Regions from separate parts of the Paeniglutamicibacter kerguelensis genome, predicted to be linked through region 2. Evidence: riboswitches for the same ligand, from Rfam matches in the RefSeq annotation. Region 2 holds a riboswitch; the other holds the start of a gene.

Region 1 (3,835 bases), on a different contig from region 2:
TGGTGTTGAAGATCGGGTGGCTCATGTAGTCGCTGGTGCGAACCACTGCCGCCGGAAGCTCGAAGCCCTCGGCCTTGAAACCTTCACCGGTGACGCCGAAGACTGCGGCGATGGCGGCAACGTGTGCCGGGGTGGTGGTCTCGTCGGTGGAGATGCCCACGGTGTCGGCGTTCACGCGGCGCAGGTTGATGCCGGCTTCTTCGGCCTTGGCGATGATCGCGTCGATGTCGGCGATCTTGACCTGGACGGTGTCGAAAAAGGCGTCGGCGGCCAGTTCCAGGCCTGCACCGGAAAGCACCGTGGCGATGGTGCGGGCGTGGTTGTGGGTGCGCTGCGCGATGCGCTTCAAGCCTGCCGGGCCGTGGTAAACGGCGTACATCGAGGCGGTGATCGCCAGCAACGCCTGGGCGGTGCAGATGTTGGACGTGGCCTTTTCGCGGCGGATGTGCTGCTCGCGGGTCTGCAGGGCCAGGCGGTAGGCGGGGGCGCCGGCGGAGTCCTTGGAGACGCCGACCAGACGGCCGGGAAGCGAACGCTCCAGGCCATTGCGCACTGCCATGTAGGCCGCGTGCGGGCCGCCGAAGAACAGCGGAACGCCGAAGCGCTGGGTGTTGCCGACGGCGATGTCGGCACCCTGCTCGCCCGGGGCGGTGATCAGGGTCAGGGCCAGGATGTCGGCGGCGACGGTGACCATCGCACCGCGCTCCTTGGCTGCGGCGATGATTGCGGCGTGGTCGACGACGGCGCCGTTGTTGCCCGGCTGCTGCAGCACGATGCCGGAGATGTCACCCTCGGGCAGGCCCGCGGTCAGGTCGGCGATTTCAACCTCGAAGCCCAGGGCTTCGGCGCGACCCTGCACCACGGAGATGGTCTGCGGGAAGAGGTTGGCATCCAGCACGGTCTTGGCGGTGCCCTTGGCCCTGTTGGCGCGGCGCATCAGCAGCACGGCCTCGGCGACGGCGGAGGCTTCGTCAAGCAGCGAGGCGTTGGCGATCGGCAGCGCGGTCAGGTCCATGACCATGGTCTGGAAGTTCAGCAGTGCCTCGAGGCGGCCCTGGGAGATTTCCGGCTGGTACGGGGTGTAGGCGGTGTACCAGGCCGGGTTCTCAAGGATGTTGCGCAGGATCACCGGCGGGGTGTAGGTGTCGGAGAAACCCTGGCCGATCATCTGGGTCTTCATGACGTTCTTGCCGGCGAGCACGCGGAGATCGGAAAGGACCTCGGCTTCGGTGCGCGGGGCAGGCAGGTTCAGGGGCTCGCTCTGGCGGATGTCGGCCGGAACGGCCGTATCGACGAGTTCGTCGAGGGAGGAATAACCAAGCTGGGCAAGCATGGTGTCGATGTCGCTGCCCTGGGGGCCAATGTGGCGGGCGACGAACTCAGCGGACGGGGTCACGGTCATGGGGAACTCCATTGGGTCATCGGCGTGCGTGCACGCCGAACGAGCTGCAAGTCCCTCCCCGACCCTGTTGCTGTGACCTGAGAGTTTCCGCACTGCTTCGCTTGACGGCGAAACAAATGCTTGCACCTTCGGTGAGCCGCACCGCCGTGGCGATGTTGCTACTTTCCAGAGTTGCCTCTTCGCGGCGGTACGGGGGCCTGAGAGTTTCCCGGGGAGGAATTGCTCCTACGGCGCCCGACCAACTTACGTTGTGCGGGACTCTCCCGCCGCATGTCAGTGGCTGTGCCCCCTGCGAGGCACGCTTACCATCCTACCGGCGATGCGTGAGCTAAACAACACGCACCGCCCCAACCCATATCAGCAAGCGATTTTTCGCCGCCACCGGCTCCCCTGAAAGAAATTTCGGACAAACACTTGACGCTTCAATCAATGGAGGTCTAGTGTTTTACTTGAAAGTTCAACCAAAAGTTTTGAGGACACCATGAAGAACTTCCTCGCTCGACTCTTCGGAAAGAAGGCACCCATGTCCATCGACATCACCATCATCGGCACCGGCAACATGGCCCGCGCACTGTCCACCCGCGCACTCGCCGCGGGCAAGAACCTGCAGGTCCTGGCCCGCAACACCGAGGCCGCAGAATCGCTCGCGGCCGAACTCGGCCAGGGCACCGCCTCCGGCAACGCCACCGAGGCCCCGGCCGGCAACATCGTCATCCTGGCACTGCCCTTCGACGCCTCCAAGGAATACGTCCAGGCCCAGGGCGCGGCGCTGGATGCGAAGATCCTCATCGACATCTCCAACCCGGTCGACTTCGCAACCTTCGATTCGCTGACCACCGCCCACGGCAGCTCCGCAGCCGAGGAAATCGCCGCGCTCACCTCCGCCAGCGTCGTCAAGGCCTTCAACACCAACTTCGCGGGCCCGCTGGCCGCCGGGAACGCCGGCGGCGCGACCCAGGACATCTTCATTGCGGGCGACGATGCCTCCCGCACCGCCGTGGCCGAATTCGTCACCGCAGCGGGCATGCGCCCCCTCGAGGTCGGTGGCATCCACCACGCCCGCGAGCTCGAAGGCTTCCAGCTGCTGATGATGGCCATGCAGGTCAACCCGGCCCTGGCCGACTTCAACTGGAACACCTCGCTGCAGGTTGCCGGCTAGGCCCGGCCTCCGCACGGGTACACACGGGAACACCTCCGAAAAGGTCCGCGGGGAGAATGCCAACAGGCATCCTCCCCGCGGACCTTTTTGCACGCCACGGCATCCGGCGCGGGCGAATACAGCTACACGACGCCGGAGACCCCCAGCCAGGAGCCGATCGCGAACGTGACAACAAGCGCCGCGGCCCCGCCGACCAGGACCCGGATCGTCGGACGCAGCATCGGTGCACCGCCAAGCCTGGCACCCATCGCGCCGGTGAAGGCAAGCGCGAGCAGCACCGCAACGAACGTGACGGGGATCTTCAACGGGCCGGGCAGGAACACCGCAGTGGCAAAGGGCAGCACCGCGCCGACGGAAAAGGCAATCGCGGAGGCGACGGCGGCATGCCACGGGCTGAGAACCTCGTCCTGGTCAAGGTGCAGCTCGGCGTCCAGGTGGGCGGCGAGCACGTCGTGGGCCGTGAGCTCCCCGGCAACGCGCGCCGCCGTTTCCGCGCTCAGGCCCTTGGCCCGGTAGATCGCGGTAAGCTCCTCGAGCTCGACCTCGGGCATCTCCGAGAGCTCCCGGCGCTCCTTTTCGATGAGCGCCAGCTGGGAATCGGCGGAGCTGGAGACCGAGACGTACTCCCCCAGGGCCATGGAGATGGCGCCACCGATGGAAGCCGCGGCACCGGCCGCGATGATCGGCCCGTTGGCCGCCGTTGCCCCGGCCACGCCGACCACCACCGCTGCCACCGAAACGATTCCGTCATTGGCCCCGAGCACCCCGGCTCGCAGCCAATTCAGCCGCGCCGCAACCCCCGCATCGTGCGGCTCGTCCTCGTGTTGCACTGCATCTTGACTCATGTTTCCCAGCCAACCACTAGCCGCAGCGCTTGGCCAGAGCAAAGGCGGGGCGGGCGGGACCGGCGACGTCCCCGAGCATCCAGCCGACCTTGCGCAACATATTTCCACACAGTAATATGAACGGCATGAGCGCATATGCCGCACTGGCCGAACCACACCGCAGGTTGATCCTCGACCTGCTGCGCGACGGCGAGCGCCCCGCCGGGGAACTGGTGGAGCACCTCGGGCTGAGCCAGCCCGGAGTCTCCAAGCACCTCAAGGTGCTGCGCGAAGCCGGGCTAGTGGTGGTGCGCGCCGAGGGCAAGCAACGTTTCTATGCGCTGCATCCCGAACCCCTTGCAGAAGTCTTTCAGTGGCTGGAGCCCTACCGCATGTTCTGGTCCAGCCGCCTGGACACCCTCGAACAACACCTGAAGGAGAACCCATGAG
Region 2 (3,835 bases):
CCGGTGCCGGTCCGGGGTCATCTTCTTTGGTGAACCTGGTGGGTTGTTCCGGCGTTCTTTCTGCGTGAGAACTACATTTCCGCACTTTGCCAGCGCTTTCTAGAGTCATTTAGCGGAAAGATTTGCAGTTCTTCGCGTATTCGAAAAATGCAGTCACTCCGGCACGGAATCGGTGGGCAAAACCGAAAATAGGTGGATCGGGCCCGGGATCGGCCGAAGAAGTGGGGGATATTTCTCAGGACTGAAGAATCCCCGATCTGCCTATGGCCAAGTCGGAGGGGCGCACATCATCGACGGCGGGTGGATTTGCAGTTGGCGCTGAAGTTGCCTCCAGCGGCCGGGTCTCTGCCCGTTTCGCTGACGCGCCGGTCAGAGGGTATTGGTCGTGGTCGGGAGAGTTGGGCATCAGCCGTTTCACGGCTCAGGCATTGTGCGATGCGGCCCGAAGGGTGTCGACGGCGACGTTTTCCGGGATGCCGGAGCTGTCAACGACGTGCCAGCCCTTGGCCGCGGCAATCTCCAGATATGCCTCTCGTGCCGAGACCAGGTAGGACATCGTCTCGCTGTCTTCGCCGCGCGCAAGGATCCGGGCATGTGCAACTTCGGCGGGGACGTCGATCAAGATGACGGCATCGGGCTGGGGAAGTCGGTCCATGATCCAGGGCAGAAGACGGCCGCGCGGCAATCCGCGGACCGAACGCAGTACCAGTTGGCACGCCAAGTGCCGGTCCATGACGGTGGTTCCGGGAAATACGGAGGCCCGGGTATGGGCGACGAAGACGTTCACGCATCGCACCACGGACTCCAGCCGGTTGGCCCAGGTCGGTGGCAACGCGGTGCCGAACCGTGCTGCCACCCGGGACATCCAGCGCCGCCCGGCCGGGTTGCGGAGCAATTGGGCCCGAATGCCGGTGTCGCGGATTCCCGCAACGAGGGCGGTCGCGGCCGTGGTCTTGCCTGCCCCGTCGATGCCCAGCAGCACAATGGTCCGGTGGCGCAACGGAACACCCGATCGAGCATCAGTGTGCTCGGGCTGGGGGGTCGTGGTGACCTCCGAGGAGGGTGCCGCATGGAATGAAGGCAAGGGGCTCCGTTGGTCGATTCGTTGGCTTCTCTATTAGGTCCAACGAACAAGCGAGCCGATTCGATGCAGGAGCGCCACTTTGTGTTTGCCGTGAATCAGGCCGAAAGCGCCCCCGACCCTCCACTGGCAACGCCCGTAATTTGAAATGTCCTGACGAAATACCGGTGTGACTATCGTGAGAAAACTCAAAACGTGCCCGATTCACAACGAGGTGCGCGTCCTGGTCGCCGACGATGTGCCGTGGTGGAAGGCAGGGCATTTGGGCAGGGGCGCGTTGCGTCGGGGGTTTGTCGGCGCGTGGGCGTTCATCTGCTCGGCCCACGCGGCTTAGTGTCCCGCCTGGCAAATATGACGCAACTGCGTATCCCATTCCATCCCATGTCAGCGTGATGTTTTTCCTGGCCATCGCGGCAGGCGGGGGTTTCGTGAGTTGCGTCATGAGCACGCCAAGCGTAAATTGTGACTGCAATCACAAACATATCGCTGTCGACACGTGGCGGGAGAGTCCCGTCCAAGCCATGGTCGGGCGCCGTAGGAGCAATTCCTCCCCAGGAAACTCTCAGGCCCCCGCACCGCCACGAAGAGGCGAATCTGGAAAGCAGTACGGTCGAATCCGTACTCACCGAAGGAGCAAGTCCCACCCTGTTCGGGTCGGGATGGAAACTCTCAGGTAAGTAAACAGATTGGGGAGGATCCAAAGAACAGCGCGGCATCGCCCGCGCGCTATTCGGGAGTTCCTCCAAGTTGCTACCCACCCATGCCACTGCCCGGCTGCCCATTGGCGCGCCCGCCGGCCTGCTCCGCGATCCCGCTTTGCTGGATCCGGAGTTCGCCGCGCGCCGCCACTGGGCACTCCTGCAAGTGCGTCGGCATGGGAATGGTTGCCTCGGAGAACAATGCGGCGGACGCGAGTCAGAACCTCGCCCGCGCAGGCAAATGCTGCTGGGGAATCGTCCACGGCATGCCACCGAAGCACCAGCACCCATCTGGAAGGCAACAGCATGAGCAACAACAGTTCCGCGCCCCACCTCGAGCGCGGGCTCTCCAACCGCCACATCCAACTGATCGCGATCGGCGGGGCCATTGGCACCGGCCTGTTCATGGGCTCGGGCAAGACCATCTCGGTCGCCGGGCCTTCAGTGATCTTCGTATACATGATTATCGGCTTCATGCTCTTCTTCGTGATGCGCGCGATGGGCGAATTGCTGCTGAGCAACACCAACTACAAGAACTTTTCCGACTTCGCCGGGGACATTCTTGGTCCGTGGGCGGCATTCTTCACCGGCTGGACTTATTGGTTCTGCTGGGTGGTAACGGGCATCGCCGACGTTGTGGCGATCTCCCACTATGTGGCGTACTGGTGGAAGGACTTGCCGCTGTGGATCCCGGCCGTGGCCTGCATCCTGTTGCTGGTGGCACTTAACCTGCCGAGCGTGAAGAACTTCGGCGAAACCGAGTTCTGGTTTGCCTTGGTCAAGATCGTCGCCATCGGCGCGCTGATCGTCATTGGCCTGGTCATGGTCATCACGGGCTTCGAGCACAACGGCGTCACAGCCTCCTTCACGAACCTCTGGAGCGACGGCGGGATGTTCCCGACCGGCTTCATGGGCTTCGTCGCCGGCTTCCAGATCGCCGTGTTCGCGTTCGTCGGCATCGAGCTGGTCGGTACCACCGCCGCCGAGACGAAGGACCCTGAGACGACCCTGCCGCGTGCGATCAACTCCATCCCGATCCGCATCCTGTTCTTCTACGTCGGCGCATTGGTCATCCTCATGGCGGTCCAGCCGTGGAACCTGTTCAGCGCCGAGGAGTCACCGTTTGTGGGCATGTTCGCCCTGGCAGGCCTTGCCGGTGCCGCCGGCATTGTGAACTTTGTGGTGCTCACCTCGGCAACCTCCAGTGCAAACTCCGGTATCTACTCGACTTCCCGCATGATCCACGGACTGGCCGAGGAGGGCGACGCTCCCAAGGTCTTCGCGAAGCTCTCCCGGACCAAGGTTCCGCGCAACGCACTGCTGTTCTCCTGCATGTTCCTGCTTGCCGGCGTGGCATTGCTCTACGCCGAGGGTTCGGTGGCTGAGGCCTTCACCTTGGTCACCACTGTCTCGGCGCTGTGCTTCATGTTCGTGTGGTCGATCATCCTGGTCAGCTACATCGTCTACCGCGGTCGCCGTCCGCAGCTGCACGAGGAGAGCAAGTTCAAGATGCCCGGTGGAACGTTCATGCCCTATGTGGTGCTCGCGTTCTTCGGCTTCATCATCTGGGCACTGACCACCCAGGCCGACACCTTGATGGCACTGCTCTTCACCCCGATCTGGTTCGTTGCACTGGGCATCGGCTACATGCTGCTTCGCCGCAGCCCGCAGCATGCGGCGTTGCGTGCCTTGCACGGGGCCAAGGTCATTGAGGAGCACAAGAGCGCGGCGGCATTCAACGCCGGCCTCGGTGCAGAGGAGCCGAAGCTCCGGGAGCCGGCCGCAAAGTAGCCGCCGGCACGAACCAACGCGACAAGACGCCGGGGCCGCACCCAAAGGTGTGGCCCCGGCGTCTTGCCACTGGGAAGTTCATCGTGGTCCTCGCAGGCATCCACACAACCACGGTGCTGCTGCTGTTGGTGCGGCGTCAGGGGCCGCGGGTCTTCACACGGAAGGCCCGGAAGTTCGAGCGCGGACATGACTGGAATCCCGGTACGTCTTTGAACTTGAGAACCTCTTCTCCGTGAACATAGCAGGAGACTGCTCCCGTCACGCC

The links. A riboswitch is a leader RNA that binds a small molecule or an ion and turns the genes downstream of it on or off. The one in region 2 is predicted to bind glycine.
Region 1: linked by a shared signal. The riboswitch ahead of gcvP (aminomethyl-transferring glycine dehydrogenase) and the one ahead of cycA (D-serine/D-alanine/glycine transporter) in region 2 are both predicted to bind glycine.

What each region holds. Positions count from the first base shown of each region.
Region 1 is NZ_JAGIOF010000001.1:3,030,142-3,033,976, forward strand. Features, by position in the region: gene gcvP (aminomethyl-transferring glycine dehydrogenase) at 1-1,402, opposite strand, end outside; glycine riboswitch at 1,578-1,678, opposite strand; gene JOF47_RS13925 (NADPH-dependent F420 reductase) at 1,884-2,561, shown strand; gene JOF47_RS13930 (VIT1/CCC1 transporter family protein) at 2,684-3,406, opposite strand; gene JOF47_RS13935 (ArsR/SmtB family transcription factor) at 3,532-3,834, shown strand; gene JOF47_RS13940 (SRPBCC domain-containing protein) at 3,831-3,835, shown strand, end outside.
Region 2 is NZ_JAGIOF010000004.1:220,183-224,017, reverse strand. Features, by position in the region: gene JOF47_RS20410 (dTMP kinase) at 422-1,084, opposite strand; glycine riboswitch at 1,572-1,669, shown strand; gene cycA (D-serine/D-alanine/glycine transporter) at 2,086-3,570, shown strand.